Regions from separate parts of the Gillisia sp. JM1 genome, predicted to be linked through region 1. Evidence: riboswitches for the same ligand, from Rfam matches in the RefSeq annotation. Region 1 holds a riboswitch; each other region holds the start of a gene.
What was found. A riboswitch is a leader RNA that binds a small molecule or an ion and turns the genes downstream of it on or off. The one in region 1 is predicted to bind S-adenosylmethionine.
Positions count from the first base shown of each region.

Region 2: another riboswitch for S-adenosylmethionine. It lies ahead of H033_RS0106205 (RimK family alpha-L-glutamate ligase); the one in region 1 lies ahead of H033_RS0106750 (homocysteine S-methyltransferase family protein).
Region 3: another riboswitch for S-adenosylmethionine. It lies ahead of H033_RS0112730 (Na+/H+ antiporter NhaC family protein); the one in region 1 lies ahead of H033_RS0106750 (homocysteine S-methyltransferase family protein).

Region 1 is NZ_KE384218.1:770,502-780,781, forward strand. It holds gene cobA (uroporphyrinogen-III C-methyltransferase) at 1-541, shown strand, start outside; gene H033_RS0106720 (bifunctional precorrin-2 dehydrogenase/sirohydrochlorin ferrochelatase) at 544-1,137, shown strand; gene H033_RS0106725 (NAD(P)/FAD-dependent oxidoreductase) at 1,130-2,194, shown strand; gene H033_RS0106730 (phosphoadenosine phosphosulfate reductase family protein) at 2,526-3,155, shown strand; gene cysD (sulfate adenylyltransferase subunit CysD) at 3,166-4,065, shown strand; gene H033_RS0106740 (sulfate adenylyltransferase subunit 1) at 4,080-5,336, shown strand; gene H033_RS0106745 (OsmC family protein) at 5,404-5,826, shown strand; SAM riboswitch class I at 5,908-6,012, shown strand; gene H033_RS0106750 (homocysteine S-methyltransferase family protein) at 6,061-7,080, shown strand; gene metH (methionine synthase) at 7,083-9,770, shown strand; gene metF (methylenetetrahydrofolate reductase [NAD(P)H]) at 9,778-10,280, shown strand, end outside.
Region 2 is NZ_KE384218.1:646,545-656,824, forward strand. It holds gene H033_RS0106145 (efflux RND transporter permease subunit) at 1-289, shown strand, start outside; gene H033_RS0106150 (TolC family protein) at 276-1,604, shown strand; gene H033_RS0106155 (CPXCG motif-containing cysteine-rich protein) at 2,012-2,194, shown strand; gene H033_RS0106160 (STAS/SEC14 domain-containing protein) at 2,275-2,646, shown strand; tRNA gene H033_RS0106170 (tRNA-Met) at 3,078-3,150, shown strand; gene H033_RS0106175 (transposase) at 3,426-3,656, opposite strand; gene H033_RS0106180 (transposase) at 3,682-4,602, opposite strand; gene H033_RS0106185 (hypothetical protein) at 4,661-5,002, opposite strand; gene H033_RS21200 (SDR family oxidoreductase) at 5,074-5,208, shown strand; gene H033_RS0106190 (hypothetical protein) at 5,418-5,783, opposite strand; gene H033_RS19710 (hypothetical protein) at 5,832-6,107, opposite strand; gene H033_RS22465 (DUF4372 domain-containing protein) at 6,465-6,812, shown strand; gene H033_RS0106200 (LLM class flavin-dependent oxidoreductase) at 6,983-8,002, opposite strand; gene H033_RS0106205 (RimK family alpha-L-glutamate ligase) at 7,999-8,985, opposite strand; SAM riboswitch class I at 9,401-9,500, opposite strand; gene H033_RS0106210 (SDR family NAD(P)-dependent oxidoreductase) at 9,706-10,280, opposite strand, start outside.
Region 3 is NZ_KE384218.1:2,061,968-2,072,247, reverse strand. It holds gene H033_RS0112735 (DUF885 domain-containing protein) at 653-2,443, opposite strand; SAM-I-IV-variant riboswitch at 2,650-2,745, shown strand; gene H033_RS0112730 (Na+/H+ antiporter NhaC family protein) at 2,802-4,157, shown strand; gene H033_RS21380 (pirin family protein) at 4,390-4,650, shown strand; gene H033_RS0112720 (hypothetical protein) at 4,927-5,172, shown strand; gene lpxD (UDP-3-O-(3-hydroxymyristoyl)glucosamine N-acyltransferase) at 5,362-6,354, shown strand; gene H033_RS0112710 (DEAD/DEAH box helicase) at 6,473-7,813, shown strand; gene H033_RS0112705 (pirin family protein) at 7,990-8,706, shown strand; gene H033_RS0112700 (J domain-containing protein) at 8,785-9,240, shown strand; gene H033_RS0112695 (DMT family transporter) at 9,414-10,262, shown strand.

The sequences.
Region 1 (10,280 bases):
ATTAAAAGGGGGAGATCCTTTCGTTTTTGGAAGAGGCTCTGAAGAAATTGACTATGCTAGAAGTAAAGGTCTGGAAACTGCGGTAGTTTCAGGAATTACTTCTTCTATAGCCGTTCCTGCAAATGTGGGAATTCCATTGACCAAACGTGGTGTTTCCGAAAGCTTTTGGGTGATTACGGGAACAACTTCCCAGCGTAAACTCTCTGCAGACGTAAAACTTGCAGCACAATCTACGGCCACAGTAGTGATCTTGATGGGAATGGCAAAACTGGCAGAAATTGTGGAGATTTTTTCTGGGCTTGGGAAACAAGATGTTTCGGTTGGGATCATTCAAAATGGCACAACTTTAAACGAAAGATTCGGTTTTGGCAGTATTAAGGATATTGAAAAAGTAGTGGCAGACAAACAATTAATCGCCCCAGCTATTATTGTAATTGGTGAGGTTGTAAAGGAAAGTCATCATTTGCAAGACATAGCTCAAAATTTTCAAGCTTTTCCAAATACTTCCGAAGTGAAATTATCTCAAATAGATACTGCTTAGTTATGGAAGAAAGAAATGAACTATATCCAATTTTTCTGAAAGTGAATCAACTTAATATTCTAATAGTAGGAGGTGGTAATGTGGGTCTTGAAAAATTGCATTTTCTGTTGAAATCAAGTCCGAGGGCAAATGTGGAAATGTTGGCAAAATACTTTAAGCCGGAGACAATAGCATTAGCAGAAAAACATCAAATAAAACTCACTAAGAGAAGCTACAAACGCAAATATTTAAAAGGAAGACATCTGGTAATTGCTACTACCGATAGCCCTAAGTTGAACAAAAAGATATACCTACAGGCTCGAAAGAGGTTTCTACTGGCAAATATAGCAGACACCCCAGAATTATGTGATTTTTATATGGGAGGTATTGTAAATAAAGGACACGTTAAAATCGCTATTTCTACGAACGGAAAATCTCCTACAACTGCGAAAAGATTACGTCAGTTATTTGAAGAGGTTATACCCGATGATATTAATTTGATGGTTGAGAATTTAAATGAATTCAGAAAAAATATCAAAGGAGATTTTGAAAGTAAAGTAGCTCAAATGAATAAGATAACAGAAACATTAATTGAAAAGAAATTGAAGAATGATTAAAACAGATATTTTAATAATAGGCGCAGGGCCCACAGGTCTTTTTACTGTTTTTGAAGCAGGATTGCTAAAGTTGAAGACTCATTTGATAGACGCGCTACCTCAGCCTGGTGGGCAATGCTCCGAGATCTATCCTAAAAAACCGATCTATGATATTCCGGCTTTTCCGGAGATTCTGGCTGGAGATCTAGTTAAAAATTTAATGGAACAAATCAAACCTTTTGAACCTGGTTTTACTTTGGGTGAACGTGCTGAGACCATTAAGAAATTGGAGGATGACACCTTTATTGTAACTACTAACAAAGGCACTAAGCATCATGCTCCGGTGGTGGTAATAGCAGGTGGTTTGGGTTCTTTTGAACCAAGAAAGCCACCAATTGCCAATATTGCGGATTATGAGGATAAAGGGGTCAATTATTTTATCAAGGATCCGGAGGTTTACCGAGATAAAAAAGTGATCATTGCCGGAGGAGGCGACTCTGCTTTAGACTGGGTGATATTTCTTGCCGACGTGGCATCTGAGGTTTCACTGGTGCATCGAAGAAATGATTTTAGAGGGGCTTTAGATTCTGTGGAAAAAGTATCAGAATTGGCAGCTCTTGGAAAAATCAATCTAATAACTAATGCTGAAATTGTTGGTCTTACTGGGGAAGATCAACTTGAAAAAGTAGTGATTCGACACAGAGACGAAGCTAGAGGTGAAGAATTCAAAGATGTAGACGCTTTTATTCCTTTATTTGGACTTTCACCAAAATTAGGGCCTATGGCAAATTGGGGGTTGGAGATCGAGAAGAATGCTATTAAGGTGGATAACTCATACGATTATCAAACCAACATTTCTGGGATTTACGCCATTGGAGATGTAAATACCTATAAAGGAAAATTAAAGCTGATTCTTTCAGGATTTCATGAAGCGGCAATTATGTGCCAAAGTGCCTACCAAAGAATAAATCCCGGTAAGAAGTATGTGTTGAAATATACTACAGTGGGAGGTGTTGAAGGATTTGATGGCACTAAAAAAGAAGCTAAGAGAGAAGTGGTGCAAAGCATAGGAGTGTAAATTGCTTAAAATTAAGTCTGCCTTATATTTCATTTTGAATAAGGCAACAAATCTTAATTTAAGATTCTTTAATCTCTTAAGGTTTAATTCCCCGATGCTTGCATCGTACGAAGAGGAAAGTTTGAAAACCTAAGGTTTTCATCGAGAAACCTTTCTTCTACTAATTACCTCGTATGCTTGCATCGAGGAACTTTAATTGCCCAGTTCTAAAAGGAATTCTATTTTTGTCAACCTATTAATCCTATAGGTTAAAAGAATAATTATTAAAAATGATCCTCTATTTTGGATATGAACACAGTTGGAATAACATCAACTTTAGAAAAGAATAATTATGAAACAATATTCAGAAGAAGAAATACTAGTCATTAATAAAAGATTAAAAGGAGTAACACCTTCAGAAATAATAAGCTGGGCAATTCTAGATGCAGAAAGACCGGTAGTTACTACCAACTTTAGACCCTACGAGGCGGCTATTTTACAAGCTAGTGTAGCTGTTGCTCCAGAGATCAAGATCGTTTGGTGTGATACCGGATACAATACTCCGCAAACTTACAGGCATGCAGAAGAGTTGATCGCTCAACTTCAATTGAACGTGCAATTGTATACACCACTAAAAACTGCCGCCCATCGAGATGTGTTATTTGGGGGAATTCCTGAGGTGGAGGATAACAGCCATCAGGAATTCACAAAACAGGTAAAATTAGAACCATTTTTGAGAGCGATGGGAGAGTTAAAACCGGATGTTTGGTTTACCAATTTGAGAAAAGGGCAGACCGCTTTTAGAGACAGTATTGATATTCTGAGTTATAGCAAAGACGGTATTTTAAAAGTGAGCCCATTTTATTATTGGAGTGATGGGGAATTGGGTACCTACCTAGAAGAACATCAATTGCCGAATGAATTTAATTATTTCGATCCTACAAAAGTGCTTTCTAATAGAGAGTGCGGATTACATTCATAAATAGAAGAAAATGAACAGCATTTTAAATCAAAATCCACTAGAAAGTGAAGCTATCTATATTTTTAGAGAAGTGGTAACTCAGTTTGAAAATCCTGTGTTGCTTTTTTCTGGAGGTAAAGATTCTATTACTCTGGTAAGGCTGGCCGAAAAGGCCTTTTATCCATCTAAGATCCCGTTCCCTTTATTGCATATAGATACGGGGCATAACTTCCCAGAAACCATCGAGTTTAGAGATAAGCTTGTTGAAGAAATGGGACTTCAGCTCATTGTAAGAAATGTGCAAGATGATATAGATAAAGGGAAATCTATTGAAGAAACCGGGAAATATTCCAGTAGAAATAGTTTGCAGACAAACACTCTTTTAGAGGCGATCGAGGAATTTAAGTTTGATGCCTGTATTGGTGGTGCACGAAGAGATGAGGAAAAAGCCAGAGCCAAGGAGCGCATATTTTCTGTGAGAAACGACTTTGGAGAGTGGGATGAAAAAAACCAACGGCCAGAAGTATTCGATATGCTTAATGGACGGATAGAAATAGGACAGAATGTTCGTGTTTTTCCTATTTCTAACTGGACAGAATTGGATGTTTGGAAGTATATTGATCAGGAAAAAATTGAAATTCCATCGATCTATTTCTCACATGAACGTGAGATATTTGAAAGGGACGGGCTAATCTGGACTGCTTCAGAACATGTTTTTAAAGACGATTCAGAAGAGATAGAAACCAGAAATGTGAGGTTTAGAACGGTGGGAGATGTTACCTGTACTGCTGCAGTAGAATCTCATGCCAGAACTATTGAAGAAATTGTCCATGAAATCACCAATTCCCCTATTTCTGAACGTGGTGCCAGAATAGATGACAAACGATCTGAAGCGGCCATGGAAACTAGAAAACAACAAGGTTACTTTTAAATAATAAAAACAATATGGAAGTTTTAAAAATAGCAACTGCAGGAAGTGTAGATGATGGTAAGAGTACATTAATTGGAAGACTATTGTACGATACCAAATCCCTAACTACAGATAAGTTAGAAGCTATTGAGAAAAGTAGCCGAAAGAAAGGTCTGGATTATCTTGATTTTTCTTTGGCCACAGATGGTTTAGTGGCAGAACGGGAGCAAGGAATTACGATAGATGTTGCACATATCTATTTCTCGACCAAAAAGAAAAGCTATATAATTGCGGATACTCCCGGTCATGTGGAATACACTAGAAATATGGTGACAGGAGCTTCTACTTCACAGGTTTCAATTATTTTGATCGATGCTAGAAAAGGGGTGATTGAGCAAACTCAGCGTCACTTTTTTATCAATAATCTTTTGAGATTAAAAGAAGTTGTAGTGGCCGTGAATAAAATGGATCTGGTAAATTATTCTGAAGATGTCTTTAACGAGATAGTATTAGATTTTAAAAAGATCCAAGGGGAAAGTGAATTTCAAGATCAAAAAGTAACTTTTATCCCTGTGAGTGCCTTATGGGGTGAAAATATAGCTAAAGCTTCTACGAATATGGAGTGGTATAAAGGGGATACTGTACTAGATCATCTGGAAAATATTAAGGTTGAAGATTTTCAGAATAGTACTCAAGCCAGATTTCCAATTCAAACAGTAATTAGACCCAAAACAGAGGAGCATAGAGATTTTAGAGGTTATGCAGGAAAGTTAAGCGGCGGAAATCTAAAAGTGGGGGAATCTGTCACTGTTTTGCCTAGTTTAACCAGCAGTAAGATCAAGGAGATATTCTTTTTTGACAAGAAATATGAATCGGCTAAACAAGGGAGTTCAGTAACTATTACTTTGGAGGATGATATAAACATTACCCGAGGAGATACTTTGGTGAAATCTGAAGAGTTACCACAGTCATCCAAAACTTTAAGTTCTACAATTTGCTGGATGGATTCAAAACCTTTAGTTCCAGGTGGCAAGTATATATTTCAACATAATACCAACAGGATCCTTACTAAGGTAGATCTAATTGAAAATATGAAGATTGGAAATTATAAGTTAGGTGAGGTAAATTCGAATTTACAGTTAAATCAAATAGGGCAAGTATCTTTAAAGTTGAGTAAGAATATCTATGCAGATGTTTATAAGAGTAATCCTGAAAATGGTAGATTCATTTTAATAGACCCAGCAACTAATACAACTGCAGGAGTAGGTTTTATAGATTCTTTAAATATCTAATTTACAGTACAATTCGTGACCTATATTCATTCAGGATTCATTAAATTTGACAAAATTCTGGAATAAGATGAAGATCAATTTAAAACGACTGAACAACAACTATCTTTTCGAAACTAAAAACGAACGAGGAGATATTGTGCTTTTAGATAACAAATCTGAAGAAGAACCAAAAGGCTCTAGCCCAATGGATCTAATTCTGAGAGGAATTGCTGGTTGTAGTAGTATAGATGTTGTAATGATCTTGAAGAAGCAACAGCATGAGCTTGAAGATTTGCAGGTAGAAGTGGAAGGTTTCCGTGAAGAGGGTGCTATTCCAAATGTTTTCAAAAAAATTCAGTTAGACTTTATTTTGAAAGGAGATGTACCTGCAGCTAAGGTTAAAAGGGCCGTACAGTTATCCATGGAAAAATATTGTTCAGTTTCAAAAATGTTAGAAAAAGCAGCAACAATTACCTATGGAATTAAATTAAATGGCGAAGAAATTAGCTGAGGTTAATTAATAAGTTAACCTTTGAAATGCGCAAAACTAAGCGTATATTTACAAAACTTAAGTTCTTGTTTTTATTTAAAAACGTTATCAAGAAAGGTGGAGGGATAAGACCCTATGAGACCTTGGCAACCCTCCTTTTGGAGAAGGTGCTACGTTCTACCACGCTCATGCGTGGATAGATAACAAAAAGAATTCTTTTCTTCCTTCTTTTTTGATACATATATACTTTATAATATGTCAAAATTAGAAGAGACACTTTCCAAAAAAATATTAATCCTCGATGGTGCAATGGGCACCATGCTTCAAGAATATAAATTCTCTGAAGAAGATTTTCGTGGGGTTCGTTTTGCCGGTTGGCCAAGATCCCTAAAAGGGAATAATGATCTTTTATCGCTTACACAGCCTCATGCAATCGAGGATATCCACAGAAAGTATTTTCTGGCGGGAGCAGATATCGTAGAGACCAATACTTTTTCCGGAACCACCATCGCTATGGCAGATTACGGCATGGAGGAATTGGTCTATGAGTTAAATTATGAATCGGCAAGGATTGCTAAAAAAGTTGCTGTAGAGCTCACTTTGGAAGATCCATCAAAACCTAGATTTGTAGCTGGTGCAATTGGGCCAACTAATAAAACTGCTAGCATGTCTCCAGATGTAAATGATCCTGGTTATAGAGCTATCTCATTTGAACAACTTTTAGTTGCCTACAAACTTCAAGCTCGTGCCTTGATTGATGGGGGAGTAGATGTTCTTTTAATTGAAACTGTTTTTGATACGCTTAATGCAAAAGCGGCTTTATTCGCTATAGATGAATTAAAAGAGGAGTTAAATTCCGAAATTCCTGTAATGATAAGCGGGACAATTACAGATGCTTCCGGGAGAACCCTCTCCGGGCAAACTGCGGAAGCTTTTCTGATTTCAATTTCACATATGAATTTGCTGAGTGTAGGTTTTAACTGTGCGCTTGGTGCAAATCAACTTACTCCCCATTTAGAAGTTTTGGCTCGAAAAAGCGATTTTGGGATCTCTGCTTATCCAAACGCAGGATTACCGAATGCCTTTGGAGAATACGATGAAACTCCAGAGATAATGGCAGAGCAAATTCGAGAATATTTAGAAAAAGGTTTGGTGAATATCCTGGGCGGATGTTGTGGTACAACTCCGGCGCATATTAAAGCGATAGCTGAAATTGCCAAAGAATATAAACCAAGATCTCTTAAAAAATCATTGAACCCTGAAACAATCCTATAATCATGACTGAATTTAGAGCATTAAAGCTTTCGGGTTTAGAGCCACTAATAATAACACCAGAAAGTAATTTCGTGAATGTGGGAGAGCGAACCAACATGTCAGGTTCCAAAAAATTCCTCCGATTAATAAAGGAGGAAAAATATGAAGAAGCCATTAGCATTGCAAGGGAACAAGTAGATGAAGGTGCCCAGATCATAGATATAAATATGGATGATGGTTTGGTAGATGGGAAAGCAGCAATGGTAAAGTTCCTTAATCTCATAGTCGCAGAACCTGATATTGCAAGAGTTCCTATTATGATAGATAGTTCCAAATGGGAGATCATAGAAGCGGGACTTCAGGTAGTACAAGGGAAATGTGTGGTAAATTCTATCAGCCTAAAGGAAGGGGAAGAGGAATTCATCAAACATGCAAAAAAAGTTAAGCGATATGGTGCAGCCGTAATTATTATGGCTTTTGATGAGTCTGGACAAGCCGATTCCTATGAGCGCAGAATAGAAATAGCAGAGCGTTCCTACAACATACTTACGCAAAAAGTGGGTTTTCCTCCAGAAGATATCATCTTCGACCTTAATATATTTCCGGTAGCAACCGGGATGGACGAACATCGAAGAAATGCAATAGATTTTATTGAAGCAACACGTTGGGTGAAATCTAATTTACCACATTGTAGTATAAGCGGTGGAGTAAGCAATGTTTCGTTTTCCTTTAGAGGGAATATTCCGGTGAGGGAAGCCATGCATTCGGTTTTCTTATATCACGCCATTAAAGCCGGGATGAATATTGGAATTGTGAATCCGGCAATGCTGGAGGTCTACGATAATATTCCAAAGGATCTTTTGGAACATGTAGAAGATGTTATTCTGGATAGAAGGGATGATGCCACCGACCGGCTTTTAATATTTGCTGAAACCGTGACCGGTACTATTAAGGAGAATAAAATAGATCTTTCTTGGAGAGAAAAGACCTTACAAGAGAGAATTACCCATGCCTTGGTTAGAGGGATTGATGCCTTTATTATCGAGGATGTAGAATCAGCCAGATTAATTGCGGCCAGACCAATTGAGGTGATTGAAATTTATTTAATGACAGGGATGAATGTAGTAGGAGATCTCTTTGGAAGCGGTAAAATGTTCTTGCCTCAAGTGGTGAAATCGGCGAGGGTTATGAAAAAAGCGGTGGCCTATTTACTTCCTTTTATAGAAGCAGCAAAAGATGGCTCCACTGGAAAAGGAGCAAAAGGTAAGATCTTAATGGCAACAGTAAAGGGAGATGTTCACGATATTGGGAAGAATATTGTAGGTGTGGTGCTGGGCTGTAATAATTACGAGATTATAGATCTTGGCGTCATGGTAGCTCCAGAAAAAATTATAGAGATTGCAAAGACTGAAAATGTAGATGCTATTGGCTTAAGCGGACTTATAACTCCGTCTTTAGATGAAATGGTATTTTTAGCTAAAGAGATGCAACGACAGGATTTTTCGGTTCCCTTATTAATTGGAGGCGCAACTACTTCAAAAGCACATACCGCAGTAAAAATAGATCCTCACTATACCAATGCAGTGATCCACGTAAATGATGCTTCTCGTGCAGTAAATGTGGTGAATGACCTTCTGAAAAAAGAAACTTCAGCACAATATTTCAAAAACATTAAAGAAGATTATGACTTATTCAGAACCAATTTTTTAAAGCGAAGTAAAGTGAAAGATTTTCTTCCGATTGACCTTGCACGAGAAAATAAATTCAAGATAAATTGGAAGAATTCAGAAATTGTAAAACCTAATAAATTGGGAGTTCAGGTAATTGAAGATCTGGATCTCGAAAAGTTAGTTCCTTTTATAGACTGGACGCCGTTCTTCAGAAGTTGGGAACTTCACGGAAAATATCCTGCAATTTTAACCGATGAGGTAGTTGGAGAACAAGCCACCATTTTGTTTAAAGAAGCACAGCAACTTTTAAAGAAGATCCTAAGAGATAAATTACTAAAAGCAAAAGCGGTCTTTGGTTTATTCCCTGCAAATTCAGTTAAAGTAGATGATATCGAGATAACTTATTCCGAAGGAAATAAAGAAAAACAAACAGATTTTAGAACGTTAAGACAACAGCTCAAAAAATATGAAGGCAAACCCAATTTTGCTCTAGCCGATTTTATTGCACCGAAAGAGTCAGGAATTCAGGATTATATGGGTTGTTTTTGTGTAAGTACCGGGTTTGGAACACAAGAGTTGGCTACAAAATTTGAAGCCGACCTAGATGATTATAATTCAATCATGATTAAGGCCTTATCGGATAGATTAGCTGAAGCTTTTGCAGAATATCTTCATAAAAAGGTGAGGATTGAAGATTGGGGCTATGCTTCAAACGAAGAGCTTACTAATGAAGATTTAATAAAAGAAAGTTATAAAGGAATTCGTCCTGCTCCTGGATATCCAGCCTGTCCAGATCATTTAGAAAAAATCACCATTTGGGAAGTCTTAAAAGTGGAAGAAAATATCGGAGTTAAACTCACAGATAGTCTAGCTATGTGGCCTGCTTCTAGTGTAAGTGGTTATTACTTCGGAAATCCTGAAGCAAAATACTTTGGCCTTGGAAAGATCAAATTAGATCAGGTGCATGATTTTGCAAAAAGAAAAAATATTTCTGTGGAAAAAGCAGAAAAATGGTTAAATCCTTCAATTTCAGATCAATAAAAAATAGATGAAAATAACAGAACATTTAGCTGCCGCAAAAGGTAAAACACTTTTTTCTTTTGAAATATTACCTCCATTAAAAGGTCAGAACATTCAATCTATTTTTGATGGAATAGACCCCTTAATGGAGTTTAAACCTCCGTTTATAGATGTTACTTATCATAGGGAAGAATACGTGTACATAGAACAAGCCAACGGATTTCTAGAGAAAAAAGTTGTGAGAAAACGACCTGGGACGGTAGGGATTTGTGCTGCTATCCAGAATAAATATGGCATAGATGCCGTTCCACATATCCTTTGTGGAGGATTTACAAAAGAGGACACCGAGAACTTTTTAATAGATCTCGATTTTTTAGGGATCCACAATGTAATGGCCTTAAGAGGTGATGCAGTTAAGAGCGAAACATATTTTAAACCAGAGCCTAAGGGCAATAATTTCGCTTCAGACCTCGTAAATCAGATCTCGGAAATAAATCGTGGGCAATACTTGGATAACCCTCTAGAGAAAAA
Region 2 (10,280 bases), 120 kb from region 1:
ATTTCGAGCCATATTTTTAACTTCAATAACTACTATTGCAGGATTAGCTCCCTTAATTTTCGAAAAGAGCAGGCAAGCACAGTTCTTAAAACCTATGGCAATTTCTATTGCTTACGGAATTGGAATTGCAACTGTACTTACATTGCTTTTACTACCCTTATTTATTTCCATAAGTAATAATATCAAAGTGGGTAGTATTTGGTTGGCTACAGGTAAAAAAGTTGATAATGAACAAGTTGAAAGAGCTATTAAAGAACAAAAAGAAAAAGAAGTTCATGAAGCACATTAATAATTCTCTATTATTCTTTTTGATCATCCTCTGCGGAAGAAGTTTTGGACAAACCACAGTGCTTACCAAAGATGAAGCGATCACAAAAACTTTAAAAAGTAATTATGGGATTCAACGTTCTCAAAATTTAATTGAAATAGCCGATAATAACCAAGGCATTTTAAATTCCGGATATCTACCTAGTTTAAGTGCAAACGCAGGAGCCAATTATAGTAATGAAAATATTGAAGCCCAGTTTCAAGACGGGGAGCCTCGAATTTTAAATGGAGCCGAGACTAAACGCTATAATACTTCCCTTAATTTAAATTATACCTTATTTGACGGTTTGGGAAGGCTTTACAATTATAAGCAGTTGAAAGCACAATACAAGTTAACCGAACTGGAGGCAAGAGAAACCATTGAGAACACAATTTTACAGTTGCTAAGTGTTTATTTTGAAGTGGCTAGATTAACAGAGAATGTGAGTGTTTTAAATGAAACCTTAGATATATCTAAACAGCGAATTATAAGAGCACAATACCAGTTTGACTACGGGCAAACTTCAAGACTGGGAATATTAAATGCTGAAGTAGATGTAAATAATGATAGCATTGCATTATTAAACACACAACAGCAGCTGGAAAACACCAAAAGAGACCTGCTTGTGATACTAAATGAACCAGAAACTGAACTTAGAGATGTAGCTATTGATACCACAATTAATTTTTTGTCTGAATTTGAACTGGAAGATTTTATAAAGACTGCGAATTTGAATAACGTTAGCCTTTTGCAAGCAGAGAGTAACCTGTTAATATCAGATTACGACATCAGGGTTAGTAAATCTGGTTATCTACCCACAGTTGGCCTTACCGGATCTTATGGGTGGAACAATAGCAATCTTCCATCTACCTCATTTGTGCAAACAAATACTACAGATGGATATTCGGCAGGATTAAATTTAAGCTGGAGTCTTTTTGACGGAGGAAGAACGATTACAAATGTGAAAAATGCCGAAATTAGGCTAGAGAATCAGCAGTATTTAAAAGAGCAGGTAATTTTAGAGGTGCAGCGGGATATAGCAAACTCTTGGGGGAATTACCAAAACAAGAGATATATTTATGAAGTCCAAGAGAAGAACGTATTAACAAATGAAGATAATTTTAATAGATCTCAAGAGCAATTCAAACTTGGCCAAATATCTTCTATAGAATTCCGTCAGGCTCAAATTAATTTGCTCAATGCAAAAACAAATAAGAACTTAGCTAAATATGATGCTAAATTTGCTGAGCTTCAGGTATTACAATTAACCGGGCAGCTTTTAAATTTGGAATTTTAATCCCTTATTGAGGGTTTAATTACTCGTCTAGATAGCTATTTGGATGCCTCGAAATTTTAAAATTATTTTCTAAATCCTTAGCTCGTGGACCTGTCCGGTATTTCGGGCGGGCTTACCCCGAGTTTCTTGTTTTTATAATAGTATTGTCCGATAAAAAAAATCAGGATTTCGGTGAGGCTCGAATTAACGCGGATTAAGACTGTTTTCAATGTTTAGGAGCTTGCTATTGGAACACAGAATTATTTTTTCCTTTTTGAAAAATTTATATAGAATAAAATATTGATTTTCAATTAGTTGGAATAAAGTCTTGCGTCTTGCGTCTTGCGTCTTGAATCTGGCAGCGCAGCGATCTTATATCTTTTGTCGGACGACAATGATTTCATAACTTTTAATTAAAATATTTTTATATGCTAGAGCACGAATTTCAATGTCCATATTGTTGGGAGAGCATTACTATGTTGTTAGATAGATCTGTGAGACAACAAACCTATGTAGAAGATTGTGAAATCTGTTGTAACCCTATTGAGATACAAGTTGCTTTTGAAAATAATGAATTACATGCCTTTGAAGCAAATGATATAGAGCAATAGTTAAAAATTCATAAAGCAGATGAGGCTTACTGCAAAATTGTTAGATTTATAAGTATTAATAATATTTAATGCCCCAAATTATGATATCATCATTTCAATTGGCTAATCATGTAGTGGGAATAATGATAGATCGAGATATCACTGATGACTATTTGGAAAAAATCCATGAAATTATACTTGCAAGAATTGATGAATTTGGAAAGATCAATTTTTTCTGTGAGGTACTAAAAGGAAATCATATTCCATTCAAGTTATTAATGGAGGAATTAAAATTCAAATACGATAATTCCCAGCAAATAGATAAAGTAGCAGTAGTTACAGACCAATCCTTGCTTAGATCGGTGATGAGTGTCACAGATCTTTTCTTGCATTCTGAAATTAAAACTTACAAACTAAGCCAAAGATTAGACGCTATAACTTGGGTCTCTCAAATTAACCCCGATAATCTTTAATGCCATTTAGAGATTACTCTAAAAACCCAAATGTTTAAATGTTCTGAGTATTGCATACAAGGAATATTTAGTTCTTGCACCTATTAAAACATTCATAAACTGATTTTAACTACTTGAAAAATATTTTCAAAGGTTATTTTAGATCTAGAAAAGGAAATATTTCCGAATCAATTTTTTGCTTTTAAAGCAATTCGATTTTATTTGTAATGCGGAAAACTATGGAAATCAAAGACTTGCTTATGGATGCAAATGTGAAGAGCTTTACGATCGAGAACAGGCTAAAAGAGATAAGTTGGATTGCTGAATAATTTTTTTAAAAAACCTTTGCAGAAGTAGAAAAGCGTTGTATATTTGCCACCCGATAGCGCAGCATAGAAAGAATATGAAGAGCTGAAAGTCGAAAAATTTGACATTTTGAAATCACAATATATCGCGGGATAGAGCAGTAGGTAGCTCGTCGGGCTCATAACCCGAAGGTCACTGGTTCGAGTCCAGTTCCCGCTACTAGGAAAGACAAGGCTTCACAGAAATGTGGAGCCTTTCTTATTTCTAATGGGTACAGAATAGGTACAGAATAATGTAATTTTCATATAGTAATTTCATTGCTTCTCAATTGACATCTTTTGGTATTAAATGGTATTAAGTATTTTTATTTCACATAATGAGGTAGTGAATTTTATTACCTACTCAGCATGTTCCCATGCATTTCGCAGAAAAAAGTGAATCAAGACAGCTTGTAAATCTTTAGAGAAAGATTGGATCATGACTAATTGTTGTGTTTATGCAAAAATTGTGGTTAATCTGTAAAGGAAGAATTCTACATTTTTCACTCCTCTGAACTGTGCTCTAAAGGCTTTTATTTTTGCGTTGAATGATTCTGCTGAGGCATTAGTGCTCCTGTTTATAAAATAGTTTAGGATTGATCTATAATTGAGTGTTATTGTGTTGGCAATGGTATTGAACGCTCTAAAACCAGTGTTTTCTACATCTTTGTACAAATGTGGGATCAAACCATATTATTGGGGAGCTCAAAAATTATGCATATAATTTAGTTAGTCTATAGAGGAAGAATTTCACATCTCTGACACCTCTAAACGAAGCTCTGAATTCTTTGATTTTTGCATTAAAAGATTCCGCTGAAGCGTTGGTGCTTCTGTTGTTAAAATAGTTTAGGATGGTCTCGTAGTGCAGTTGTACTGATCTTGCAATGGTATTGAAAGACTTAAATTCGGAATTTTCGACTTTGTTGTACCAGTGTGCCAATTTTAGCCTTGCTACATCTTTATTTGTGTTGTTTCTAAAAACATGGCTTAGCCCTTGAGAGAGGCTGTATGCTTTTTCAATAGTTGGGTATAGATCAAATAATATTTCAGCCCTTTCTATTTGTCTTGCCGTCCATTTGGTTTTGGATTTGAACAATAGATATCGGCCTCTAGCGAGCAGCTGCCTGTGCGTGTCCCCATTACTGAGAAGCTCTGGTTTGTATGTTTTTTCATTTTTCCTGGCTTCTTCAATAGCTTTGTTTTCTTCTTCTATAATTTCCCACCTTAATCGGATACGTTCTTCTTGCACTGCTTCTGAGGCTAATTTTTGAACATGGAACCTATCTGTGACTATTTCGGTTTTGGGGAAACATTTTTTAGCGATCAAATTCATGCTCCCGGCCATATCCACAGTGACTTCCTTTACCATATTGCGCCTTTCTACGGGGATTTCCTTTAGTACCTCAATGACATCAACTGCTTTGGTTCCTTTAACAATGGCCACTATGCTGCCTTTCTTTCCCTTGGCTACTTTGTTTGTTAGAATAGTGTAAAGCTCACCGTTGGATAAAGAGGTTTCATCTAAACTCAAATATTTGCCCAAGTTCTTTCCATAGAGCAGCCAATCCTGTGAATGCTCTTTTTGCGTCCAATCTTTGAAGTCGCTAAGATGATTTTTGTAGTGGTACTGCAGCGTTTTACCATTGGTCTTATAATAGTCACCAAAGCGTTTGGCACTTACCGCATGAGTATCAAGCGATACCTTTTAAAAAAGAGGCAAACTCGTTAGTTATCCGAGTGCCTTTAGCTATTAAGTTCCAATCTCTTTTTACTATCTCTCCTGTATTGACCAGGGTCCAGCGCCTCCGTTTTATATGGAGCAATACGGATTTACCCCTTAGCGGAAAATCTTCAACCGTTATCTCTGGTAAGAAGCCTTTGGATTGTGCTATTTCAGATTGATGTTCTTTGGGTAGAATGTTCTTCTCTTCTAAATAGAAATGAACCTTGTCTGTTGATGATTTATGACTGATGATCTCAAAATATTCCAATATGCCTTCTGGCAATAAATAGCGGGCTAATTCTTTATCCAAGTTCTAAGTGTTTTGCTTGCAAAGATACATTTCTCCCCAAGTTTTTTCCTTGATCCCACAAACGGCCACATCTGGAAGTACAATGCCGTAGCCAACCTGAAGAAGTTGCCGCTGTAATCGCTTTTTTATGTTCTGATAAAGCTAATTTTGTAAATGGCCGTAATTATCGAGTGGATGCCGGCGCAGTAGCATCTGCATTCGGATAAAAAACGTTGAAAATATTGCTGGGTAACAGCTAAAATCACCTTAAAACGCTCAATAATTGCTATAAAGAGGTAATTATTGGGTGTTTTTTAGATCATCCCGTCAGCCGTATATACTAAAAATAACACGGGAGAAGCGAGCTAATAGCGTGTTTATAAATGAAAAAAGGCGAATATTGGGAATTCGCCTTTTTCATTAGATCACTATTGGACTATGCGTGATAATAGCGCTCTCTATATATTTTACCATCTTTCCATTCAGTGGCCACTATCTGCTCAGATAACATCGTACTTCCGTCCTTCATTTTAAGCGTCATTACGGCATCGTAAAAGCTGTGGTTGCCTTGCACGGCGTAATTCCCAATTTTATAACTGATAAATTCTTCTAATTTATTATCAATTAAATCGTGTCCAGCATCAAGTGTAACTTGTTTGCCAATTTTAGGCTCTTCATTGGCCTCACGCATCTGTACATCGTCGCTAAAATAGGTTTCCATTGCTTCAATAAACCCACCTTTTTCCAAAAGACGGTGTATGTGTTTTAAATTTTTTTCAATTGTTTCTTCTGTAGTGTTCATGGTCTGTTATTTATAGATTAATTGTAATTATTTTGTTATTGTTATGCTTCAACCCTTTGCTTTTCTTGCATTGCAAATCCAGCCAACGTGGTGGTTAAAGCAATATTTATCATAATGTTCATCCAGTTTCCTGATGGGATTTGAACAAGTACTAATGCCATTAACATCACAAATGCTAAAAATGCATACGCATATATGGTCTGCTTGTTTATGATCAAGAGAGATACCAGCGGCAAGCTCAAGTAAAGCCAACAGTGCACCTAAAATATAGGTTCCTGAATCGCCAAGAAAAGCAAGTCCGCTTTGTTTTAAGAAATCAGCCATATTATGTAGGCCAACACCTCCTAAAAACCCTTCAATAAATTTTTCCAGTCCTCCCCATATAAAAAGTAGCGCAAACCCAACTCTGATAATTAAATTTGCTAATCCTGTTTTCAGGATTTTATTTCTTTAAAAGTTATGGTACAAATATATCTTGCGTCTATGCTTTATCTTTTACATATACTTTCCATCGTATTGTACATAGTTCTTATTATTCAGTAAATATTTCGTTTATTTTAAATCATTAGTGTCCGATAAAGAAAGCCTCAAAAATTGAGACTTTCTGCTTATATAGAATAATTAATATCTGACCAGAAATTCAACCATGGTTAAAAGTACTATTTTTTTTTCGGACAGCCGATTTTCAGTCAAATGATAGGTTTGCTCAATAAAAGTAAAATAACGACACGTGCTTTATCGCGCAAATCGGATCATTATTGCAGACGGTTTTCAACATTTCAGCACTTAATTACAATGGTATATGGTGTGACCTCAGTGTGCAACTCACTACGTGAACTGTGCGGTGGCATTGTAAGCTATGACCATAAAATCTCACATTGTAAGTTTGATTATTCACCAAAGAGAAGTACAATCTCTGATGCCAAAAAAAGAAGAGACTGTACTGTCTTTGAGGATATCTATTGTGATTTAGTAACCGAGCATCTCCCAGATTTATCGGACAGCCATAAGCAAGGATCAAGTCAATAACTTTTGAGATTGATTCGTTGTTAGTCTAAATAGGAAAAGATCTACGTTCCTAACCGCTCTAAACTTTACTCTAAAAATTTTATTGGCTCAATTTGTTACCGAATTTATAGAACGAAAAAGGCTGCCTTTGATTAAAAGCAGCCTAGTAGTATGTTACTAAAAAATAGTTTTTAAGCCATTTCTGAGATCACGGCTTCTGAAAAACGTTGCATCTCCTCCATTTGTGGACTAGCCTGCAACAAGAAAAAATCTACCCCTGCCTTTTCAAATTCATGAATTCTGTCCTGAACTTGGGAAACAGATCCTGTAAGGCCGGCCCTAAGGCCTCTATTTGAAACCGAATAATCTTGCAATGAAAGCTTGCTTTCCAGTTGCGTATTTTCAACCCATTGCTGATAATTTTTATAACTGGCGGAAGAAGCTTCCACATTGGAAATCCTTTCAATTTCCCGCTTTGCCTCTTGTTCATTATTTCTTACAATGGAATAAGCAGCCACTCCGAATTTCATGGGTTCCAGTCCTAATTTTTCCCTGCGCTGCTTCATGTCATCAATACGTTTCTTAATTCCTTCGGGAGAATCCCCATGCATAACATAGCCGTCACATTGAGTACTGATCATTGTTTTAGCCGCTTCAGACTCTCCACCCGCATACAAAAAGGGCTTTTTAGATGGTTTTGGCTGCAAAATATTATCCTTCACTTGGTAATAATCCCCCTGAAAAGAAACATGATCTTCTTTCCAAAGGCGGGTGATCACTTCTATCCATTCGCTGGTGCGCGCATAACGATTGTCATGCTCATCAAATTCAATTCCGTACTTATCTGCTTCGGCTTTCCACCAAGAAGCAACCACGTTAAGAGAAATTCTGTCATTGCTTATGTGTTCCAGATTTGCTACCGCCTTAGCCAACAAAGCAGGATTATGGTACGTAGGCCTTACTGCCACCATAATTTCTAGTTCTTTGGTTACCGCTGCCAATGCAGCTGCAGTAGACCAAGCATCAAGGGAAGGAGCTTCTTCTCCTTTTATATCATTCAAATATAATTCTGCAATAAGGGAAAGGCTATAACCCCAGTCTTCGCTCTTTTGAGCCAGTTCCTTAATATAATCCCAGGAAATGGTCATATTCTCATCTTTTACATTTCTTAACCATCCGCCAAAAACGGGTAACCAGTATCCAAATTTCATAATGCTTGTTTTAATTTTAAATTTGCTGTTTTTTCTATAAAATCCACTAATTTTTTATGTGGGTCAAAACCTATGACATTGACTGCATCTGCAACAAAATTTGAAAGCGCATTAATGTCGTAGTAATATAGTTGGCCATCCCTGTCATCTATAATGTATTCTATTCCACCAACCTCAATCCCGGCGGCCTGAATTATTTTCTCAATAGCATCAATAATTTCCTTTGAAGGAGTATATGCTTCTACTTTAAGTCCGTTCTTTGGAGCATCAAGTGCACAGGCATTTCTTGATAGTTCCTGTCCCGTTGTTGTCTGGCAAATGTCTGCAGGACAAAGATTAAAACTATCACCTGAGGTGTATACCTTTATACCATATAAATATTTCCCATCAAGTGTTTCCACCCGGTGAATATTCCCACCCCTTGCCGGAATAAACTCTTGTACAAGCGCAGTAAAATCCAATCCCAGTTCAATAGATTCATCAACAACAGCCTTTTTGAGTTCTTCCTCGGTATTATAACGAGTTATTCCCGCACCACTTCCACCAATATTCGCTTTAACGACAATTGGAAAGCGTAGGTCCTTTGAGGCAGCCAAGGCTTGTGAAGGATTGTTGATTACTACAGATTTAGGATAGGGTAGGCCTAAAGATTCCAAGAGGCTAAGTTGTAAAACTTTAGAAATTTCGTGTCTCCAGGCTTTTGAACCGTTAATAACCCGTACTCCGTTGCTTTCCAAAGATGCTAGTAGTCCTGTTGTATAGAAAATTGCCTGCGTATTGTTCCGAAGATATGCAGATGGGCTCATGCGATTAAAGAAAACCCTGTAAGGAAATTCTTTTTCAGATATATTGAAGTGGTGTTCTGCTGCGTCATATTTTATTACCGGAAGCTGCCTATTTTCAAGTTCTTTAAATAGGGGACGAAACCAATCTGGATGTTCGTAGTAAACGGCAATTGCCTGTTCTTTGTTATTGATATTCATGATGTTAATTTTTACTTAGTAATTAAAATATTTATTTCGTTGAGAATTTTTGTAGAAGCTTACTTAATCGACAATAAACTTTATGAGGCTATAACTCTTTCACTTTTGCCTCCAGTCTATAATTTTTATTAAAAACAAATTATTGAACGGTGATAAATTGTTACGAAAACAATCGTGTTCTTAAGGTAATAGCTCTAATAGAGCACTTATATTTATAGTTTAGTGAAAAGAATAGGGTTGGAAATACAGCTAGTAAATTCCTATTCATAGCCTGATTATGTAATAAGAGGCAAGTAAGTTTTATCCACAACAACAACAACAACAATTCTTAGTTGCTGAGTTAGGAGTAGAAAGAGCGTAATGCTCAAAAAAGATGGTAGTCAAAATAAGAAAAGAATTCTTCATTGTTTCAATTGTTTTATATTCTCCAAAATCGGATCAGGAATTAGCACCTTGACCGGAGTCTGGTTGCTAGCGCATCAAAGAGCCTGTCTCTCAACGCTTCTTTATAAATCAATTTTACTTGACTTGATAGAACAAAATTAACTCTTTAACTATAAAAAACAATTTTTTTGGCAAAAAAATATCTTTTTAATGATTAAAGTTGAGGACAAATGGGATAAGGACGCAAATTTCTTGGCGTTGTTTTTTGTTATTTGATCTCTATATCGCTTTTACACGAATGCCCTCTATTTGCTGATAACTCAATGGCATTTGCAATTAATTTCTCCCAGCCATAACTCCGCCGTCTGTATCCCAAATAGCTCCAGTTATCCAAGATGCATCGTCAGATAAAAGAAATACAATGCTATTTGATATATCTTTTGGCGTGCCAATTCGTCCAATGGGATGAAAATCATTAAAGCCTTCGAGAGCTTTCTCCGCCTCTTCCTCTCCACCAAACACACTGTGATAAACAGGCGTGTTGACTACTGCTGGTGATACAGCATTTACTCTTATGTTATAGTCAGCCAATTCCATTGCCAAATGCTTTGTCAATGAATGCAATCCCGCTTTTTGCATTGCATATGCAGAAGATGGTGTTGCTTTTATAGCTTGTTTTGCCCACATTGAACCTATATTTACAATTGAGCCTCCCTTAGTTTCTTTCATTTTCTTTGCAATGGCTTGAGTTAAAAAGAAGAATCCTCTATTTAAATCAAGATATGAATCGTAATCTTCCTTTGTATGCTCAAGAAAAGGCTTTGGCCCAAAAATTCCGGAAGCATTTACCAGATAGTCAATAGTTTGAAATTCATTGATTTCGCTAATCAAATTATCAAGCTGACCACCAT
Region 3 (10,280 bases), 1.3 Mb from region 1:
TAGTTGTCATCCTGAAATGAGCATAGCGAATTGAAGAATCTCAAAGTAGCATGATGTTTCTGTAAGAGATTCCTCCTTTTGTAGGAATGACGAAGCTTAATAGTTGTCATCCTGAAATGAGCATAGCGAATTGAAGAATCTCAAAGTAGGATGATGTTTCTGTAAGAGATTCCTCCTAACGTCGGAATGACAAAAGCCTTGTAATTGTCATTCTGAAAGGAAGCGCAGCGAATTGAAGAATCTCAAAGTAGCAGAATTAAATTTCATAAGAGTTTCCTCCTAACGTCGGAATGACAACTTTTGTTCTATGTCATTCTGAACGAAGCGCAGCGAATTGAAGAATCTCAAAGTAGCAGAATTAAATTTTATAAAAGTTTCCTCCTAACGTCGGAATGACAAAAGCCTTGTAATTGTCATTCTGAAAGGAGCGTAGCGGATTGAAGAATCTCAAAGTAGCAGAATTAAATTTTATAAGAGCTTCCTCCTACCGTCGGAATGACAACTTTTTATTCTGTCTCATTCTGAACATAGTGAAGAATCTCAATGTACTAGAAATATGGTAATAAGAAATCCCTCCTTCGTCGGAATGACAAATAAAAAATGCACGAATATCATATAGAATATTCGTGCATTTCTGTTTTAATTAGTGCCGCTATTTACTTTCTGCGATCCAACTATCTATTTTATTCTCTAACAATTCTAAAGGCACACATACAGTTTCTAGAACCTGATTGTGATACTGTCTTATATCAAATTTATCACCTAATTCCTTTTTCGCCCTTTCTCTTAATTCTATGATCTTAAGTTGTCCGATCTTATAAGAAAGTGCCTGACCAGGATTGGCCATGTACCTTTCAATTTCAGAAGTTATTCCTGCTTCAGACTCTGCTTCGTTTTTCATAGAATATTGAATTGCTTGTTCTCTCGTCCATCCTTTAGAATGTAAGCCTGTATCTACAACCAATCTTACTGCTCGATGCATTTCTGCACCTAACATTCCGAAGTATTGGTAAGGATCTGTATAGAGTCCCAATTCTTTTCCTAAGGATTCTGAGTACAAAGCCCAACCTTCACCATATCCGCTATACCATAATGTCTTTCTGAAATCTGGCAGCAAAGTGCTTTCTTGAGTTAAAGAGATTTGGTAATGATGTCCCGGAATTGCTTCATGCAAGAATAATGATTCATCCGAATATATATTGTAAGTCGGTGCATCTGGAATTGGTACATAAAAAATTCCCGGTCTTGTTCCGTCTAAAGAACCTTGGTTATATTCGGCGCTTGCAGAATTTTCTCTGAAAGCTTCAGTTCTTCTAACTTCAAATTGAGTTTTTGGAGTAACATCAAATAATTTATCCAACTGAGGTTTCATCTTTTCATGGATCGCATTAAAATTTGCGATAATATCTTCAGGTTTACTATAAGGCATTAACTCCTTATTCTCTCTAACATAATTAAAGAATGACTTTAGATCTCCCTTGAATCCGATTTGCTCTTTTACTTTTTCCATTTCTGAAGAGATACGCGCCACTTCATCCAATCCTAATTGATGGATCTCTGCCGCCGTCATATCTGTAGTGGTATATAGCTTTATTTGATGCTTATAATAAGCTTCTCCATTTGGGATAGCTGCAATTCCGCTGGTGGTTCTACCATCCGGTAAGTATTCATTCTTAACAAAATCATGCAATTTTTGATAAGCAGGAATCACTCTATTATTGATCATAGAAGTATAAGACTCCTTTAATTTGGTTTTTTCTTCTTCAGAAAAACCTTCAGGAAAATTAGTGATTGGAGTGTAGAAAAGATGCTTATTTAGATCTTTTTCGGTCATAGCTTCTAATTGAGGAATCACTTTAACGATCAAGGATTTTGGTAATACATAAGCTTCCTTCATTCCTTCCCTCAACTTTTCTTCAACGGAATTCATCCAAATTAGATAGCCATCTACACGCTTTTCCCAATTTTTATAATCTTCTACAGTTTTAAATGGCTGCGAACTCATTCCACTTGCCAATTGTCCCATATTTAAGTTAACAGACCACATTTGGTCTATAGGAAAGAATTCAGAATTACGAAATTTTAAGGTTTCCAAATTTATATCAGTTTCCCATTTTAATATCGCCTTGCTCATCTGCTCGGTTTCAGAAAGATCTGAATTGTCAAACTTTGCAATCTTTTCTTGATAAGAAGTATAATAGTTTTTCAATGAATCTCTGTATGCTTCAGAAAGGGTATTAGGAAATTGATCGTTATACCTATTATCTCCTGCCGCTGTTGCACTTAATGGATTCAGTTTAAGACCGTCTTCATAATAGTTTCCTAGCAACTCATTAAATTCTACTCCAATTTTATTTTCAGAAGAATTTTCTTGTTTTGGTTCGTCTTTACAGCTAATAATCAAAAGACTTATTAATCCTATAGTAACTATTTTTTTAATCATTGAAATAAATTTAAAATTAATGCTATAAATGTAGTGGAATTCTAATTGAATTATAATCAGACCAATAATTTTTATTGAAGCTAATATTTCTACTTTTAAAAAATTTACAAGACTTTGATTTTAAGGGTTTTATATATTTTAAGAATGATGCCTATAATTAAATCACATTTTCTCTTTTAAGTAGAGCTATAAATTTTATATTTGCAGCTAATTATCGAGAATCTCAAAAAGAGATAGCAACCTGCATTAACAAGCAAGGTGCTAAAATGATAAGCCATTTCTTTGGAACAAATGTTAATCACTACTTCCTTTTTATTGCTTTAATTTCCTTTATTGAGATTCATAAAAATTTTGATTTATGAATAATTCTATTGAGACTGAAAAGAAGGGAAATTTTTATGCATTACTACCCTTATTTTTATTTGTTTTAACTTTTTTAGGTGCTGGTATCTATTTAGACGATTTTTATGCATTGCCTTCTCCAATTGCAGTAATACTAGGAATAGTGTTAGCACTAGTCATGTTCAAAGACTCGATTAATATCAAAATAGCTACTCTCTTAAAAGGCTGTGGAGATGACAAAATATTAACCATGTGTCTTATTTATTTGTTAGCAGGTGCCTTTACAGTGGTTTGTAAAGCAACTGGAAGCGTAGATGCTATTGTAGAACTTGGCTTACAATATATTTCAATTCAGTGGTTGTACGCAGGGGTATTTATAATTGCAGCATTTCTCTCTATAGCAACCGGTACTTCTGTTGGAGCAATTGTAGCATTAGGAGCAGTTGTAATAGGTTTTGCAGATACTACGGAGGTGTCTTTAGCAATATTGAGTGCCTCGCTTTTGGGAGGTGCAATGTTTGGGGATAACTTGTCTATTATATCAGATACCACTATCGCTGCTACCCAATCTTTGCAAGTAAATATGAAAGATAAATTTAGGCAGAACATAATTATTGCGGGACCGGTAGCAGTTGTTACCATTGGAATTTTACTTTATCAAGGTTTTGCACTAGATGATAGTATTAAATTAGACTCATCTAATTCAATAGAAATTATTAAAATAGTGCCTTATCTATTAGTGCTAACACTTGCCGTTGTTGGAATAAACGTTTTTGTAGTGCTATTTATAGGAATTCTGGCTGCAGGATTTTTAGGGATCTATTACGGAGATTTTGGATTGCTCGAATTCGCAAGATTATCCTATGAAGGATTTACAAGTATGACAGAGATTTTTCTGCTTTCTTTATTAACCGGTGGTTTAGCAGCATTGGTAACCAAAGCAGGAGGAATCACATTTCTAATAAATTTTATCACAACTAAAATGAATTCTAAAACTGCATATTTTGGGATCTCTGGTTTGGTAGGTGTTACAAACATGGCTATCGCTAATAATACAGTTTCAATTATTATAATTGGTCCCATTGCAAAACGACTAAATGATCGGTTTAAACTGAATCCAAAAAAAGTAGCCTCAGTCCTAGATATTTTTGCCTGTGTAGTGCAAGGTTTATTACCTTATGGAGCTCAATGTCTTATAATTTTAAGTTTGGCTGATGGAAAAATAGATTACTTAGATCTTGTAAGTAACTCATGGTATCTTTGGTTATTATTAATAGGTACTCTCCTTTATATTCAGTTAACATCCAGGAATACTCCTCCTAAGATTCCAACTGAAAAAGAGTTGATTTTGGAAAAGGGTTTAGCTAATTAATTTGCGATTTTATAAAAATGAAACCGTAGAGTTTTAGAATATTTTACGACCATTAAAACTATAACTTTAAATCGTTACTGTTTTTAGAATTCACACGTTATTTATATCTAAAACACAAAGGTCAAAAGTATAAAACCATTAAGGCCTTCCTTGGGAAACCAGTGATCCATTTTTATATTGCGCTCATCACAGAGATGAATAACCTGAGGGAAATGAACACATAGGGCCTGCAGTGCCTTTAGATGGAAGAAAAATAGGTCAATATTTTACTATTAAAGATGGTTGGAGAATGTATCATGCTAGCACTATGCTTGGGTTTCCATTTCATCCACATCGCAAATTTGAAACTATATCCATCAACAACGAAGGCTATGTAGATCATACAGATTCTTCAGGAACTGCAGGAGCTGCAGGCAGATTTGATGCCGGAGATGTGAAATGGATGACTGAGGGGAATGGGATTCAGTATTTAGAAATGTTTCCACTTGTATAAGAAAATTAAATATGAAATTATATAAGCAGTCTTTTTAGACTGCTTTTTGTCTTTTACATAAAAAAAATATTTCTACTTGTTATTTCTGCAGTTTCTAATATATATAGTCCAGAAGACGCTTTGTATAGAGGCTTATTTATTGGAAGTTTAACTACTGGATTGTTAATCATGCTGGGCGGATTTTTTTATCGAAATTTCAATGACAAACTTTTTATTTCGGTTGAAAGTGATTATAAAAAGGATAAGGCAATATTCTTAAATAATGAAACAAAAAGGATGGAGAAAGTACTTGATGATTTTTCGTCGTTTCAAATCATATTTACCATTATCATCATTTTGGCAATTGGAGTTATTATTATCTCATTTAAGATCCCATACATTTCAGGGATTTACTTAGCAATTAGTATATTATTAATTGGGATCATGCTTATTGAAGCTATATCTAAATCTTCTATAGATCACTATTATGAAGAATTACAAAAGGCTCATAGCTCCAATTCTATTTTACAAGATACAGAGTAGATTTCTAAGTCTGTATGGATTTATAACGTGATCATCAGAAGATTACAAACAATATTAGCCATTATAATAAGTATTTCTCTGAGTAACAGCTAAATATAAATTAATAGCCCCTATCTTGCCCTTTCTAATATACAGGTTACAATTAAAAAATAACTACTTGTTATATATTACCCTAAAAATCACCCTAAAATGAAAACTATCAATATTAAAGAATTAAGCGAATTAGTTAATGGAGAATTAATTGGAGATACAAGTTTGCATATTACTGGATCAGAACAATTAGAAAGAGCTCAAAGTAGTCACATTTCTTTTATTGGAAAAAAAAAATATATTAAGCTTTGGAACGCATCCAAAGCAATGGCAGCTATAATTAACAATAATATAAATCTTGAACCAGAAGAAGGACAAGCTTTAATTCGCGTTAAAAATGCAGATCTGGCAATGGTTAAAATATTGGAAGCCTTTAATCCTGGGCTGCCTCAACTAGAATCTGAAATCCATGCCACTGCAACTATTCACGAAACTGCCAAGATAGGAGCTAATTGTATTATTGGAGCAGGATCTTATGTTGGTAAAGATGTTGTCTTGGGAGATAATGTTTTCCTATATCCTAATGTTACTATTCTAGATGAAACAAATATCGGAAACAATACTACTATCTGGTCTGGAACTGTGATCAGGGAACGAACTGAAATTGGAAGTCATTGTATTTTTCATAGCAATGTCAGCATAGGATCTGATGGTTTTGGTTATAGACCAAGTGACGATGGCCGCGGATTGGTTAAAATTCCACAAATCGGGAATGTGGTTATTGGAAATCAAGTAGAAATTGGTGCAAATTCCTGTGTGGATCGTGGAAAATTCAGTTCTACTGTCATTGGTGATGGATGTAAGATCGATAATTTGGTTCAAATTGGACATAACTCAGTAATGGGACGTTCATGTATCATGGCTGGAGGAAGTGGTCTTGCTGGTTCTGTTACCTTAGGAGATGGGGTGATAATTGGAGGTAGCGCTTCTATAAAAGATCATATTACCGTACATTCTGGTGCAACTGTAGGTGGAGGCTCTGGTGTAATGAGTGATGTTGCTGCAGGAAAAACTGTTTTGGGTTATCCTGCGTGTGATTCCAAGGATATGCTTAAGCAATGGATTGCCCTAAGAAGCCTTGCTAAAAACTAAGAATTTCAAATCTTCATTTTAAAGGAATATTCTTTAGCTCAATTTTCATTGAAAATAATGGCTGATTTTTCACTGATTAAAAGCGAAAAGAGTACTTACCTTTGTCAAAAAATATTTTATGTCAAATCAGTTTTCCAGTTTAGGGATATCAGCAGAGATCACTAAAAGTTTAGAAGAATTAAATATCTCTGTTCCAACTGAGATACAAGAGAAAACAATTCCTATTCTGCTATCAAAAACTGAAGACTTTGTTGGTTTAGCAAAAACTGGTACGGGGAAAACTGCGGCATTCGGGTTGCCTTTACTACAACTTATAAATGCTGAAGAATCTCATATTCAAGCAGTAATTTTAGTTCCTACAAGGGAACTAGGTCATCAGATACTGAGCAACTTTGAAAGTTATGCTACCAATTTACCAGATGTTTCAATTACTGCTACTTGTGGAGGAATTCCTATTAAACCACAGATCGAAAGATTATCCAAGCCCACACATATTGTAATTGCGACTCCGGGAAGGCTTATAGATCTTATAAAACGCAAGGCCATAGACCTTTCTATGGTAAACTATTTGGTATTGGATGAAGCCGATGAAATGGTGACTTCATTAAAAGATGGTCTAGATGAGATCGTGGCAGAACTTCCGAAGAAAAGGAGAACCTTATTATTCTCTGCAACGCTTCCAGGAACCATCAAGCAACTTATCCAAAATTATATGTCTAAACATGTAATCCAGATAAGTGCTAATATGGAGACTGTTGGGAATCAAGAAATAGATCATCAATTTGTAGTGGTAGAACCTATCGAGAAATTGGAGGTTTTAATGCATTTTTTATCCTCAAAAGAAGGAGAACGCGGAATTATATTTTGTAAGACCAAAGCTGCAGTAAATAAACTGGCTAAGAATTTAGCCATCAACAAATTTTCTTCAGGAGCTTTACACGGTAGTTTATCCCAGCCAATTCGGGATCGCATCATGAAACAGTTTAGAGAAGGACATATAAATATTCTTGTAGCTACAGATCTTGCTGCCCGCGGAATAGATGTAAAAGAGATTTCCTATGTGGTGAATTACCATTTGCCAGATGTGTATGAGGTTTATGTGCATAGAAGTGGTAGAACGGCTAGGGCAGGAGCAAAGGGGCTTTCTTTAACCGTGATCCAAAATGAAGAAATTCCTGATATTGCTGAATTTCAAGATGAATTGGGAATAGTTTTCAAAGAATATTCTAAACCCGATGCCCAAAGTGTAGAAGATAATAATACGCTGTTATGGGCAAAGCAAATTTTTAAAACTAAGCCTAACCACAATCTTTCTTTCGAATTAAAAGATAGAGTAAAGACCATTTTTCATCACTTAACTAAAGATGAATTAATAGAGAAAATGCTGGCTTCTTATATCTTAAATACTAAGAATGACAGCATGCCTAATAATGAGCCGCCTAAAAAGAAACGTAGGTAAGTTTTAATCCCTCATTGAGGGTTTAATTCCTCGAGGCCTGCCCGAAACATTCAGGCGGGCTTGCCTCGAATTTTTAAAAGTATTTTCCAATTCATACCTCGTGGGCTTGCCCCGAGGTTCTTGATTTAAAGGTTAATATTTAAGAATCTTTACTTTTAGCCTGTAAAAACAGATCTATGGAATATGTAATACACAAAGCAGATACAAGGGGCCATGCAAATCATGGATGGTTAGATAGCCACCATAGCTTTAGTTTTGCAAATCATCATAACCCTGAAAGAATGAATTTTGGAGTGTTACGTGTCTTAAATGATGATATAGTAAGTGCAGGAATGGGATTTGGTAATCATCCTCACCAGAATATGGAAATTATTTCTATTCCTTTAGAAGGTGACTTACAGCATAAAGACAGCTTAGGGAATTTAAGTGTGATCCGGGAAGGGGATATCCAAATATTAAGTGCCGGTACAGGGATCTCACATTCAGAATACAACAGGAATAAAGGAGAACAGGTAAAGTTTCTTCAGATATGGATCTTTCCAAACAAGAGAGATCTTGCTCCCAGATATGACCAGATCTCGATTAGGGATCTTCAGAAAAAAAATGAATTTTATCAGGTGCTTTCTCCAAATTCAGATGATGACGGGGTATGGATAAATCAAGAGGCTTGGTTTTCTATGGGAGAATTCGAAAAAGGTGTTTCTTGCCAGTACGAACTTCATAATAAAAATAATGGCGTTTATATATTTGTCCTTGAGGGATCTATAAGCATAGATTACCATAAACTCGAAAAACGAGATGGTTTTGGAATCTGGAAAATAGATAAATTTGAGGTGATTGCAGGTTCAAATGCTAAGCTCCTTTTAATGGAAGTTCCAATGCAAATAAGTTGATTTTGGATGATTTAAAAATAGATTCGAATAATTAGATAAAAAGCTGTAATTTCGCGCCTTATTTAAAATGAGGCATTTATGAAGCGTGTTAACGAATACAAGAAATTATTTAATGTTGAAAAAGGTTACGATCTTAAGCAATTAAAGACTTCTTACAGAAATTTGGTAAAAGAATGGCATCCAGATAAATTTCAGGAGAGTGATGAAAAGCACGCGGAAGCTGAAATTAAAAGCAAACAAATTATTGATGGTTACCACTTTCTAGTGAGTATAGCTCCAGAGACTAAGGCAGCCAATCTTGAAGAATACAACAAAACCACCTCTGAAGCTGGAATTGCCGATTTCCAACATAAAGGAAATTTATTGGAAATATCTTTCACAGATGGAACTACTTACGAATATTTTGGAGTAAACAAACCTTTATTTGTAAAGCTTGTTAATTCTGATAGACAATTCAGATTCGCAAAAAGAAACATTTTTAATTCTTTCCTTTATAGAAAGTCTAAGAAAGATCAAGAGCTTCAACCAGCATAAGTTTAATAGCTCATTGAGATTTTAAATCCCCGAGGTTCATATTTAAAAAAATATTGTTAATTCCAAAAGCACTTGCTGTTTTTGGAATTTGCTTTTTATATCAAGTTAATAATAGCATATAATGCATTGTGTAGAAACTTGAAATTAATCATCTAATTAAAGAATCATTACGCATGAATAAAAAGGCGATCTATGCCATTATAATATGTGCCATTCTTGCGGGAGCCAATGGATTGCTCATAAAATCTATGACTAGCCTTAGTACCGGAACTATCGCCTGGTTTAGAACGGGAATTCCAATCTTGATCTTGATCCCTTTTTTGTGGAAAGACGGAGAGCTGCATTTTAAAGGAAATAATAAGAAGATGTTACTCGCCTCTTTGATAAATGCCGCGAGAATGTATCTCTATTTGCTTGCTTATATCTATACGTCTATAGGAAATACCGTTGTGCTTTTTTATACCTATCCCATTTTTGTTACTGTTATTGAAGCTATTGCTTTCAAACAAAAAATAGAGCGGAAACAAACTTTATTGTTATTACTGGCTTTTACCGGAATTGTAATCACCTATATTGGCAAACCATTCAGTTTTCAATCAAGCGATTTTATTGGAATGCTTGCAGCTGTAGGAGCTTCAATTGGATATGCGATAACAGTTGTGTTATTTAAGGCAGAGAATGCAAGATATAGTAAGAACCAAATGATTTTTTATCAGAATATATTGGGCGCTATTGTTTTCATACCTTTTTTAACTGCAATCCCTTCAGCTACTTTACCAGATCTGGGGATTGGTGTTTTCTACGGATTTCTAATAGGAATCGTTGTTTTTAAACTCTTCTTTTTCGGACTCAAACAATTATCAGCTGCTACTGCAACTACACTGATGTATTTAGAGGTTGTTAGCGCCATCTTAGTGGGATATTTTGTACTTGATGAAGCAATCACCTGGAACATTCTTTTAGGAGGTAGTTTTATAGTAACCAGTAGCTATTTAATTTCTAGATTGAATAAAAAGGAATAAACTTTACGATTAATCTTG